Regions from separate parts of the Pantoea sp. SGAir0180 genome, predicted to be linked through region 2. Evidence: predicted binding sites of a transcription regulator. Region 2 holds the regulator's gene; the other holds the start of a gene.
The links. The regulator PurR, encoded in region 2, represses purine synthesis genes. The targets are predictions, from matches to a motif close to CANGCAAACGTTTGCNTG.
Positions count from the first base shown of each region.

Region 1 (6,645 bases), 1.5 Mb from region 2:
TGCGTACCGGTGTGCTGCAAAATCACGCCGATCAGAAGACTGCTAAAGGCGGTCGATAACCGACTAAAGGAGTAGCAAAAACCTACTGCTCGGGCGCGGATAGCGGTCGGGAAAATCTCGGTCTGGTAAGCATGATAACTGCAGGTCAGCCAGGCATTAGAGAAGGTGATCAAAAATCCACATATCACCAGCAACACCGGCTGAGTCTGCAGGGCAAACAGCGTTCCAAACACCACTGTCATCAGCGAAGAAAGGACGATTTGCCATTTATTCTCAAGCTGGCTGGTAAAGCTGCCACAAATCAACGAGCCGATGGGATAGGCCAGCGTGATAAAAAAGGCATACAGCAGGCTATGGGTAATGGACGTACCCTGCCCGGACAGCAGCGCAGGCAGCCAGTTACCAAAGCCGTAGAAGCCAATCGCCTGGAAGAAGTTCATTATCACCAGCATCAGGGTGCGGTTACGGTAGCGCGGAGCCCAGATGTCGCGGAAGCGGCTTTTCGTGTCAGAGGCTGCCGCAGGCTGTGAGTGCGTCAGGTGTTGGCCGGGCACGATGCCGCAGCGTTTTTCCATGGCCGACATCACGGCATGGGCGTCTTCATGCCGTCCCTGCTGGGCCAGCCAGCGGGCGGATTCCGGCAGGTTTTTACGCACCAGCCAGATAATCAGCGAGCAGACAGCGCCCGCGATGACCACCCAACGCCAGCCCTCCAGGCCCAGAATATGTTGCGGCATCAGCCACCATGACATGAGCGCCACTGTTGGCACCGATAAAAACTGAATAAAAAAGGAGAAGGCAAACGCCCGGTTACGCAGATGCGTGGGCACCCATTCGCTCAGGTAGGTGTCGATGGTTACCAGCTCCACGCCCAACCCAATACCGACCAAAAAGCGACACAGAATCACCATCTCTGCGCTGTGCTGAAACGCCATCAGTAACGAGAAAAATCCGTACCAGGCTAACGCACAGATAAAGGTCAGCCGACGGCCAAACCGATCGGCAAAAGGCGTAAGCAAACTGGCCCCCACAAATAAGCCCAGAAAGGTCGCCGACGCAAATGCGGCCTGATCGGTAATGCCCAGAATACCGGCGCTGCCCGCATGGAAAATGCCGGCGGCCAGTAACCCTGTGCTGATATAGCCGGTTTCAAACAGATCGTAGAGTTCAAAAAAGCCGCCTAACGCCAGTAGCGAGATGAATCGCCACAAACCGCCAGAAGAGGGCAGCGCGTCAATGCGCCCGGCTAAGCTGGTATGGGCAGTCGACGAGGCAGACGTCGGTGCCATCCCTGAAGTCAAGGCTGGTGTCATTTAGAGTAAACCTCATGTAAGGATGATGGCCATTCTCACTACAGGCAATAATCGCTTTGAAACAGGTGCCCGTTCGCGAGCAGGAAGCAGCAGAATAATCAATTCTCTGATTCTTGCCGATAGGAATAGTGGTGAATTTTTAACAGGGCAGAGTCCAGTTATGGCTGGATCGGATGGGCGGTCAGCGTTCTGACGCGGTGCAGAGAGAAATAAGGTCAAGTCAGATGCGATAACAGCCTGTCAGGTGGAGATATCACCTGACAGACTTCCCTGCCCGCCCCGCTTTTTTTCCGGGGTGGGCAGGCGATTAGGCGTCAGCCAGACGGAACGCCGACACGGAATGTGTCAGGTACTGCGCCTGCTCCTCCAGCGACGCGGCCGCGGCGGCCGATTCCTGCACCAGTGCGGCGTTTTGCTGGGTCACGCTGTCCATTTCGGTCACCGCCTTTTCAATCTGGCTGATACCATGATGCTGCTCATTGGAGGCCGTCGAAATGTGATCCATCAGAACGTTGACCCGGCCGACCGAGGCAATAATCGCATTCATCGCTTCACCGGTCTGGCTGACCTGATCGGAGCCGACCCGGATTGTCGCCACCGATTCTGCAATCAGTCCTTCAATTTCTTTTGCCGCCACCGCACTGCGCTGGGCGAGATTGCGTACTTCGCCCGCTACCACGGCAAATCCGCGACCTTGCTCACCGGCTCGCGCGGCTTCAACGGCCGCGTTCAACGCCAGAATATTGGTCTGGAACGCTATGCCGTTAATGACGTTGGTGATGTCTTCGATTTTTTTCGAACTCTCGTTAATTTTTGACATGGAAACGATGACCTGCTGGGACACGTGTTCGCCGCTCTCCGCATTCTTCACGGCTTCGCTGGCCAGACGGCAGGCTTCAAAGACATTGTCTGTATTCTGTTTCACGGTCGCGCCCAGCTGCTCCATACTGGCGGCCGTTTCGGTCAGGGCTGCGGCCTGCTGTTCCGTGCGCGAGGCCAGGTCAACGTTGCCGCTGGCAATTTCCTGCGAGGCGAAAGAGACCGCCTGGGTTGCCTGGCGGACGCGGGTAATAATGCCGGTCAGCGCGGTACGCATGCTTTCCATAGAGGTCATTAACTGCTGAATCTCGCTCTTTGAACCGGTGTTGACCGGCACCGGTTTGTCCAGAATTCCTGCGGCAATCTGGCTGCAGTGGGCTTTGGCGTGATCAAGCGGCGATAAAATATAGCGTCTGACAAAGACCAGTATGGCCACGATAATGGCAAGAAACAGCACACCAAATACGACTAACAACAGGATCCCAGAGGAAAAGTTGCTCTGGGCATCCGTATTGAGCTTCTTCGCAAAGGCTTCATGTTGTGCCAGCACCTTGTCCAGGACAATTTCATACTGGCGATCCAGGCGCACGACGTTTGCGATCTGGTTTTTAAAGCGCTGCTGGTCCCCGGCCTCGGCCGCTGCGATTAAAGGCTGAATGCCCTGATCGCGGTAGGCCAGGTAAGCCTGACGATAGCGTTCTGCTTCCGCTTCTTCTCCCGGAATACGTGGCGCGTTCAGATAAGCCTGGAAAGCGGCATCGGCTTTAGCGGCAACGCTTTTTACGCTGTCCAGTGAAGCGGCGCCCTGCGGGCCACCATTCTCCGTCTCTTTCATGTACTCCATCAGACGGACGCGTAAGGTACGACTGTGGTTGATGGGGTCAATCACCGACAGCACCACACGAATTTCTTTATTCACGGCATTAAGTGACGCGTTGCTGCGGGCCAGTAACCAGATGCTGACGGAAATACTGATAAGAAAAAGAATTAACAGAAAAGACAACACCAACAGTGATGATTTTTTTAACGACATAACACAGTCCTGAACAGGGGGGATTATGGACAGATATATCGGCATCCTGGGGCTAAATATTTAGCTGGAACGCACCGAAATAAGCACAGAATTAAGTGCATAAAACATAAGCGAAATAATGAACCAACTGATTCACTATTATCAGGTTGACGTTTCGCTTGCCGCTTCGGTTATTTCATGCTTTAACGCCGGCGGTATGGTTTTCAGGTCCAGTAATAGGTTGAGTCAACGAGGAAGTGCAAAGCAGGAAAATACGGTTGTCAGCATTTGTCTGAACAGTTCATTTATTATTTATTTTAAGGCATTGTAATTTAATGGTTAATTATAATCCTTGCAGTAGTAAATAAAAGTGACTATTGCCTGTGAGATAATATGGTTATTAACACGTAAAACATTATTAGCGTACTAGTCATTGATTTAATTGAAAAAAAACGGGGGCGACGTCTCAGGCGATTGGGTAAATCCTCTGAAAGGAGATTCTTTGCGCCGTTATGAATCCTCTTATCTGCGCTGTCGTCTACACTTATTACTTCTTTATAAGGAAGTTTCTACTCACCTGTATCGAGGTAATAATGCAAGTATGTCCTTATTTGTTTCTCTATGGTCGCTGTGAAGAGGCGATGGAATTCTATTTGCAGGCAACAGGTGGACAGCTGCTGCAAAAAATGACGTTTGGTGATATGCCGGAGCAGGGTGAACAGATTGGCGACCAGTCTGCACCCCCGTTGCCACCTGAAAAAATTATGCATGCGCATCTGCGTATCGGGCAGGGCGAACTGATGATGAGTGACGGCAATCCTGACCAGCCACCGGCGTCAGAGCACGCAGGCTATGCCGTCAGTCTGGCGACCACGGATGCAGAACAGGGTAAAGCCTGGTTTGAAAAGCTGTCGGCAGGCGGGAAAGTCACCACACCGTGGCAAAAAACTTTCTGGTCTGATGGCTTCGCCATGTTTATTGATAAATTCAATATTCCGTGGCGCATTAACGTTGTTAAATCAGACGAGTAATTTGTCGGTGATGCCGTTCAACGGCGTTGGATGGCGCATACAACAGCGGCCTTCCCAGGGGGAAGGCCGCCGTCAATTACCGTGCCTGTCTTGCAACAAACTGATCAGAAGTTATAGCCAGCCACCAGATAGTAACCCCAGCCCGTTGATTTAATTTCAGACGCGCTGTTGCCAAAACCTAACTCCTGACCGTTTCCCCACTGACCGCCGTTATGGAAGTAACGCGCCACAGCAGAGAAGTGCCAGTGCTCGTAGCCCAGTGACAGGATATGACTGGAGGCGATGGAATTACTGGTACGGATCGGCCCGGTCTTATCACGCAAGTCTGAGCCCCAGTCGAAGTTGGTAAAGCCTACATAGCCCAGGTTACCACCCCACAGTGTGGTGATTGGCACGAAATACTTCACCTTAAAGCGATAGCCGTCCCAGCTGTCTTCGTTCGCAGCACCGTAGTTTTCCCACTGGTACTTGGCATAGACGTTCAGTGACAGACCGATATCGCTGTGCGTATCGATGTCGGTGCCCAGGCCCATGTACCAGGTGTTCTGGCGGTTTGCGCTGTTACGGCCCATATCGTAGATATAGTTGTTGGCAAAATACCACTCTTTAAACGGACCGAAAGCCAGGCTGGTGCCGGTCAGTTTATCAATAGAGAAACGCGGTTCGATTTCCATGAACAGCGGTGAACCGTGGTCGAAAATACCGTTGGCGTTGTTGTTACCTACGCCAAAGAAGTTTGGCAGGTCAACGTAGCCGTAAAAATCAAACCAGTCTTTTTTGGCGAACGCTTCGTATTCCAGATAGACATCGTTATTGAACTGGGGCCCGAAGCGGGTGTGGTAACTGCCCACCACGTTGACGCTCTGATGCCACCAGTCGGAAAGGTACTGGGGATCGTTTTCTGCAGCCTGCACTGCACCGTTCAGGGAGCCTGCCAGCAGGGCACCTGCAACTAACGTTTTAAATTTCATTATATTTGACCACTGGTTTTCATACGCAAGACAATCGTTTGCGTGCTGTTTGGAAATCAATCCCAAAGGTTGGGCAGTAATGTACTCAGGCCGCCTGTTTTAGTTAGCGTAGCGTGCCTGTAACAGAGAGATAGAAAATAGCTTTTGATCACATTTGTCAAAATGTGTTGCATAACAATTCATCATAATTGTGATGATTGTCACAATATAGGGTTGTGGCGAACGGAACCAGGCAACCGTTTACGTTGTCGGGTTCCGAATCGATCGGCAGGAATCAGGGAAAGGTGACGCGCACCTGAAAACCGCAGCGCAGGCCTTGTGCGTCCCGACAGTTGGCAAGGGCAACGTCGATATGGTGTTTCTGGGCGACGCTGCGCACGATAGACAGACCTAAACCGCTGCCCTGCGCTTTAACGTCGGGTGAACGGGCAAAGCGATCGAATGCGCGTTCAAGAAAGGATTCCGGTACACCCGGACCGTTATCAACGATGTCGACAACGGTTTGTCCCGCCACACGATGCAGCAGCACATCGACCATGCTGCCTTCAGGCGTATGTAACATCGCGTTGCCAATCAGATTATCAAACAGGCTGCGAAGTTCGGAACGCCCGGCCTGCAGTCGATAGTGCGTGGTGCCGCTAAAGCCAATGTCGATACCGCGTTTATCCGCCACAACCATGAGCTGTTCAATACTCTCTTTCAGCACATCTTCCAGATCGATATTTTCGAGGTGCGCGATGACTGACTGATCTTCCCAGCGCGACATATTCAGCAGTTGAGTGACCAGATGGCGCGTGCGGGTCACACCTGATTCCAGTTGAGCGAACTGACGGCTGGCCTCGCCGGGTTGAATGTGCTGACGCAGATTTTCCAGTTGCAGCGTGACGGCGGTGACTGGCGTCCGCAGTTCATGAGCGGCATCTTCCATAAACTGACGTTGTGAAGACCAGGCGGCACGCAGTTTATCCAGTAAGGAGTTGTAGGCCTCAACCAGGGGCTGAATTTCGTCGGGCAGCCGTTCCGGCGATACGCTGTGGGGATGGTGCGCATCCTGGGCGGCGATTTCTCGCGAGGCAACGCGCAAATCCCGGGTGATCTTGCGCACGACCAGCCAGATGACCAGCAGCGACAGCGGCATCATCAAAATCAGCGGAATAATCGCCGACAGCGCCCGTCGCACCATCATCTCTTTCATGTAGCTCAGGTTCAGCATGACCTGAATGGTTTTAATCTCACTGCCTGGCTGACCGGAACGGGTGTAAATGCGCCATTCACAGTCGCGGCAGTCACCTATCTGCACGTCTTTGTAGCCATTTTCCGGCTGTAAGGGCGCATGCAGCTCTGGCCATGAGCTGGATCGTAACCGGCCCTGCGCATCCCACAGTTGAATGACAAAGGCACTTTTGATCTTATGCGCAGGCGCAATCACCGGCATCAACGGGGGGATTTCACGGTTAACGGACCACGCATCGGCCAGCTTGGCGAGCTGTTCGTCCTTA
Region 1 is NZ_CP028071.1:3,445,350-3,451,994, reverse strand. Features, by position in the region: gene C1N58_RS16235 (MFS transporter) at 1-1,313, opposite strand, end outside; gene C1N58_RS16230 (methyl-accepting chemotaxis protein) at 1,621-3,165, opposite strand; gene yjdN (VOC family metalloprotein YjdN) at 3,738-4,175, shown strand; gene C1N58_RS16220 (nucleoside-specific channel-forming protein Tsx) at 4,280-5,146, opposite strand; gene C1N58_RS16215 (sensor histidine kinase) at 5,421-6,645, opposite strand, start outside.
Region 1: a site for PurR is predicted at 5,376-5,393, ahead of C1N58_RS16220 (nucleoside-specific channel-forming protein Tsx). Genes of this name have one in related genera too.

Region 2 (6,645 bases):
GGCTTTAATGCGCAAACCGATGCGCTGCTGGAAATCGCTGCCATCACCCTGAAAATGGATGATGAGGGTTGGCTTCATCACGACGAGACGCTGCATTTTCATGTGGAACCTTTTGTCGGTTCGCTCCTGCACCCTGAAGCGCTGGCGTTTACGGGCATCGATCCCACGAATCCCTTGCGCGGCGCAGTCACCGAATATGAGGCCCTGCATGCCATTTTTAAAATGGTGCGAAAAGGCATCAAAGAGACCGGATGCAACCGCGCCATCATGGTCGCTCACAACGCCACGTTTGATCTGAACTTTATGAATGCGGCGGCGGAACGTGCGGGCCTGAAACGCAATCCCTTTCATCCCTTTGCGACCTTCGACACGGCCGCGCTGAGCGGACTGGTGCTGGGCCAGACCGTGCTGGCAAAAGCCTGCAAAGCCGCAGGCATGGCGTTCGACAGCAGTCAGGCGCACTCCGCACTCTATGATACACAGCAAACGGCGACCTTATTTTGTGAGCTGGTTAACCGCTGGAAACGGCTGGGAGGCTGGCCGTTAGCTGTTACGGAAGCGTCGGCGACGGGTGGAGAAACAACCGAGTAACGCGCGTAAAAAAGGCCGACGAGGTCGGCCTTTTTCAGTTATTCCGCTTCTTTAAACTTCTCAGCGGTTTCTTTGATTAACGGCTGCAACTCGCCGCGCTGGAACATTTCAACAATAATGTCGCAGCCGCCGACCAGTTCGCCATCAACCCATAACTGCGGGAACGTGGGCCAGTTGGCGTATTTTGGCAGCTCTGCGCGAATATCCGGGTTCTGCAGAATATCCACGTAAGCAAAGCGCTCACCACAGGCAGACAACGCCTGGACCGCCTGCGCAGAGAAACCGCAGCTTGGCAGTTTCGGCGAACCTTTCATGTACAGCAGGATCGGGTTTTCTGCGATCTGGCGCTGAATTTTTTCTACAGTACTCATTATTGCCTTCCTTAATTCGTCACTTCGTGTTTCTTTATTGTAGCGACTTCACGCCAGGACTGAAAACGAGATTTTGGCTCGTCTGACGTTAAATCGCCATGTTTGCTAAGTAAGCTGGTCAGGCATCCGCAGGAAACTGTGACAAAGACTATGAATGTATTCATAATTTGCAATGAATTTGCTGTTATAAGAGACTGAAATTCCTGATTTATGCCTGATTTTTATCCAGGCCAGCAATTAATAAAAAAGGACTTACTCTTTTAAAAAAAACTGGACTAGAATGACTTCGGCGCTGATCGGTGATCAGATTTTTCTTAACTTTGTCAGAGACCTGTTTGATCTGACAGCTTAACCAGTAAACGGACTATGCGTTCAATCATTACGCTTCTTATTCTGGCTTTTGCGCAACTCTTCTTTAACATCGCTGCTGCCTCCCCGCATGCGACGGTTAAGGCCAGCTTGCATAAGGTAGAGAAAAAAAGTGCGCGCGACGATGATCGGCGCAAACGACGCGCGGTTAAAGCCTCATCTAAAAAAAGTCGCGCCTCCGCTGTTCAGAAAGTCAGTAAGACCACGAAAACCAGCAAAACGACCTCTCACACCATCACGCACAAAACACTCGCTAAAACGACTGCCTCGCACAAGACGCTGAGCAAAAAAGTCGCCGCCAATGCCGCCAGCAAAAAACGGTATGGTCATCAACGTGCTGCGAAGGCGTTAACGGCAGACAATACCGAAACCGGCACCATTAAAATGAGTAAAGCGCATCGCCAGCGTTACCAGAAAGCGCGTGAAACGGCGATGGCAAAACTGATGGGGCAACTTGGCAAGCGTTATCAGTGGGGAGGCAAATCGCCCCATACGGGTTTTGATTGCAGTGGCCTCGTATGGTACGCCTACAAAGACGTCGTGAAGTTTAAGATCCCCCGTACCGCTAACGAAATGTACCATCTGCGGGATGCAGCACCGGTCAACCGCGAATCCCTTGAAAAAGGCGATCTGGTTTTCTTCCGCATCAACGGGCGTGGAACCGCAGATCATGTCGGGGTTTACCTGGGCAACGGTAAATTCATTCAGTCACCGCGTACCGGTAAAGATATTCAAATCAGTGCGTTGAGCGAAGATTACTGGCAGCGCCATTATATTGGTGCGCGTCGCGTTATGACGCCAAAGACCGTTCGCTAAACGTCCTTCATACAAAAAAGCCGGGAAAGGCAGCTTCCCGGCTTTTTTATTGCCCATATCGCCCCGATTGTGCAGCGGGGTGTTCCGGGCGAAAATGCCGCACTTGCCGGTGATACGGTCTGACAGACAGGACGTATCACCGGCAAGGCTGGACGCGCAGTCAGCCAGTATAGCGTCGCTGCAAACGAATGCGGCTAGTGCAGAATAGCGGTGAAGCTAAACGCGATGATCATTAACAGTGCGGCTGCCGTCGTCATTAATGACAGTTTTAAATCGGTACTCATCCCCTCTCCTTTAACCCTGACGTTTGTAAGGTTATAGCATTTTCACATACGCGTGGGTAAAAATCTCGTTTTATCCGCACAGCCTTGTTAGAATCCCCCCTTTGTTGCGCAACAGCGCGCAATATCGGTTGCGTCCGCGCCCTTTTCAGACGTTATTTCCTGCCCTGATGACTCAATACCGGACAGAAAAGCGATGTTTTTCGCAGAAATAACCGTCCGCTGACGCAAACGTTTAACAATATGCTTATCAATAATTTAGATAGGCCCGGGAGTTCGATTTACATGGCAACAATTAAAGATGTGGCGAAGCGTGCGGGCGTGTCCACCACGACCGTCTCACACGTCATCAATAAAACGCGCTTTGTCGCAGAAAATACCTGCGAAGCGGTGTGGGAAGCGATTCGGGAACTGCATTATTCTCCCAGCGCAGTCGCGCGTAGCCTGAAGGTGAATCACACCAAAACGCTGGGCCTGCTCGCCACGTCCAGTGAAGCGCCCTACTTTGCTGAAATTATCGAAGCCATTGAGAATCACTGCTTCGATAAAGGCTATACCCTGATTCTGGGCAACGCACATAATGACCTGCAAAAACAGCGCGCCTATCTGTCGATGATGGCGCAAAAGCGCGTTGACGGGCTTCTGGTGATGTGTTCAGAGTATCCGGATGATCTGCTGCAAATGCTGGAAGCGAACCGCAATATTCCGATGGTGGTGATGGACTGGGGCGAATCCCGTGCCGACTTTACCGATACCGTACTGGACAATGCTTTTCAGGGCGGTTATCTGGCGGGACGTTATTTGATTGAGCGTGGTCATCGCGATATTGGTGCCATTCCCGGCCAGATGGAGCGTAACACGGGAGGCGGTCGCCATGCCGGTTTCCTTAAGGCGCTGGAAGAAGCGGGTATTCAGCCACGTGCCGAATGGATTGTGCAGGGTGACTTTGAACCCGAATCTGGCTATCAGGCCATGCAGCAGATTCTGTCACAGAAGCAGCGCCCAAGCGCCGTATTCTGTGGGGGCGACATCATGGCGATGGGCGCAATCTGCGCGGCCGACGAAATGGGCCTGCGCGTGCCGCAGGATATCTCCGTCATTGGTTACGACAATGTGCGCAATGCGCGCTATTTCACTCCGGCACTGACCACGGTGCATCAACCTAAAGCCCAGTTGGGTGAGAAAGCGCTGGAGATGTTGTTAGATCGCATTACCAGTAAGCGGGAAGAGTCGCAGACGATTGAAGTCCACCCGACGCTTATTGAGCGACGCTCGGTGGGCTATGGTCCTTATCGCGATTACCGCCGTTAATCCTCGCTCAACCACTCCTGATTTAGCGTTTGCGCATCGCCCAGGTACTGGAGTAACCACCCCAGCGCCGGTGATGCGCGATCTTCCGCCCAGCTGACGCAGCAGGGACTTTCCGGAAACGCCTGTGGTAAGTTCAGCTCTGCCATCTCGCCGCTGTCCAGTAAGGGCCGCGCTAAATGGCCGGGTATCATCGCGACACACAAGCCGGCGCGCACGCAGTCCAGACCGGTTTGCCAGTCCGGGACCACCAGCCGGCGTTGGTTATCCAGCGCCCAGGTCATACGACGCGGTAACGCGCGTGACGTATCTTCCAGCACCAGAGAAGGCCAGTAGCGCAACGCCTCATCATCCAGCGTAGCAACCTGCGTCAGAGGATGCTGATGCGCCACCACGCAACGCCAGTTCAGGGTGCCCATATCGCGAAAGGCGAAACGCCCCCCCACCGGAATCGCCTGTGTCGCACCTATCGCCACATCCACTCGCCCGTCTGCCAGCGCATCCCAGACGCCGTTAAAGACCTCATAGCTGATGTGCAACTCCATGTCGGGAAAATGACGGTAAAAATCCCTGACAAACTGCCGGGTCCGCTGCGGTTTGACGATGCAGTCGACGGCAATACCAATCTGACCGCGCCAGCCGTTGGCGAGCTGTTGACACTGACGTCGTGTGGCATCCATTTTTTTGATAACGCTGCGCCCTTCCCGCACGAAATGCTCGCCCGCCGGCGTGAGAATCACCTCCCGGTGCTGGCGTTCAAACAGCGGCACAGCCAGCCAGGTTTCCAGCTGGCGAACGGTATAGCTGATGGCAGAAGGCACACGGTGCAGTTCCTGGGCGGCCGCGCTAAAGCTGCCACCGCGTGCGACCGCATCCACCACTTCCAGCGCATATTCAGACCACATAATTTGCCTTCAAAATTTTTAACAGCAACAGGCAAATTTTACCGTTTCACAGCGTGAAGTACAGCTTTTACACTGCCCCGCGTTTATTCTGCAACTGATGAGAACCCGATGTCCGCTTCAAAAGGCTTTATTCCCTATCTTGCCGTGCTCAGTATGCTGGGCTTTCTGGCAACCGATATGTACCTGCCCGCCTTCGGCGCTATGCAGCAAAGTTTTAGCACGTCAGCCGGGATGATCAGCGCCAGCATGAGTCTGTTTCTGGCCGGTTTTGCCTGTGGTCAACTGGTCTGGGGCCCCTTATCTGATCGGTTGGGGCGTAAGCCGGTGCTGCTGGCAGGCCTCGCCCTGTTTGCTCTGGGCTGTGCGGGTATGTTGTGGGTAGATAATGTGATCCTGATGCTGGTACTGCGTTTTGTGCAGGCTATCGGCGTGTGCGCGGCGGCCGTCAGCTGGCAGGCGCTGGTCGTCGATCGCTATCCTCAGTCACAGGCTAATAAAGTCTTTGCTACCATTATGCCGCTCGTCGCGCTGTCTCCCGCCCTGGCGCCGTTACTGGGCGCCTGGCTGATCGGCCATTTTCACTGGCGCGCCATTTTTGCGGTGCTGACGGGAATTGCTGTGGCGCTCATCCTGGTCACGCTGCGCCTGCCTTCGCCGCAAAAAAAGCAACGTTCCCCTGCTCCGCAGCCTGGGTTTCTGACGCTGCTGCGCGCACGTGCCTACAGCGGTAACGTACTGATGTATTCCGCCTGCTCAGCCAGTTTTTTTGCATGGCTGACGGGTTCGCCGTTTATCCTGGCTGATATTGGTCTGTCTCCTGCGGATATCGGGCTCAGTTATATTCCCCAAACCATCGCCTTTTTAATCGGCGGGTTTGGCTGCCGTGCGCTGCTCAACCGGTTTTCTGGCGCAACGCTGCTGCCGTGGCTGCTCGGCGTCTATAGCCTGAGTGTCGGGGCGCTGTTTGCCGTCGCGCTTTCGGGAAGCCCGTCACTCACGGCGTTACTGGTGCCGTTCTGCGGCATGGCGCTGGCAAATGGCGCGATTTATCCGATTGTGGTGTCCAGTGCGCTGCTGCCCTTCCCAAATGCCACCGGGAAAGCGGCGGCATTCCAGAACACGCTTCAGCTCGGACTCTGTTTTGCCGCCAGCCTTGCGGTGTCCGCAGGCTTGATCCAGGCTCTGTTTACGACCACGCTAATTATGATGGTGACGATTGGTCTGGCATGGATGGGCTATCAGCTACAGCGCGGCGCCGGCGCACAAACTGATATTGCCTCATCTGCACATCCCTGCCAGGATAATCACTGAGGCAACGATTTGCGTGTTACCCGTTTTCACTGACTGAATCAGGGTCTGCCAGTGTGCCTCCTCTGCCAGACCCACTCGCACTGTCATCATAATAAAAATGTTTCACACAGCCTTCAGGCTGTGACGGCATCTGTGTGAGCAACGCTGCATGGATACCGACGTTTTCTCTTCTCTGTACCCTTTTTGTTGTCTGGCGCAAGGCGTCATCTGTGACTTTTCTCATAATCCTGAGAAACAGCTCCTGCTTTTTCTCAGGTTCTGACGGTTCTGGTGATGGAGTGGCTATGAGTTCATCATGTGTAGAAGAAGTAGGCATCGAACGTAACCATTGGTATCGCATCGTTCAGGAGTTACTGCAAAAAGCCGATATTGAAATTAACGGTTCGCGGCCCTGGGATATTCAGGTTAAACACCCCGATTTTTTCAAACGGGTTCTGCAGAAAGGATCGCTGGGCCTGGGCGAGAGTTATATGGATGGCTGGTGGGAATGCGAGCGGCTGGATATGTTTTTTCATCGGGCGCTGAAGCATAAACTCGACGAGCAACTGCCGCATCATATTCAGGACATCCTGCGTATTGCGCTGGCGCGTCTGGTGAACCTGCAATCCAAAAAGCGGGCCTGGCAGGTGGGTAAAGCCCACTACGATTTAGGCAACGATCTCTTCAGCCTGATGCTGGATCCTTACATGCAGT
Region 2 is NZ_CP028071.1:1,907,204-1,913,848, forward strand. Features, by position in the region: gene rnt (ribonuclease T) at 1-591, shown strand, start outside; gene C1N58_RS08905 (Grx4 family monothiol glutaredoxin) at 630-965, opposite strand; gene C1N58_RS08910 (C40 family peptidase) at 1,329-2,147, shown strand; gene C1N58_RS08915 (cytochrome bd-I oxidase subunit CydH) at 2,342-2,431, opposite strand; gene purR (HTH-type transcriptional repressor PurR) at 2,714-3,739, shown strand; gene punR (DNA-binding transcriptional activator PunR) at 3,736-4,641, opposite strand; gene punC (purine nucleoside transporter PunC) at 4,750-5,952, shown strand; gene cfa (cyclopropane fatty acyl phospholipid synthase) at 6,237-6,645, shown strand, end outside.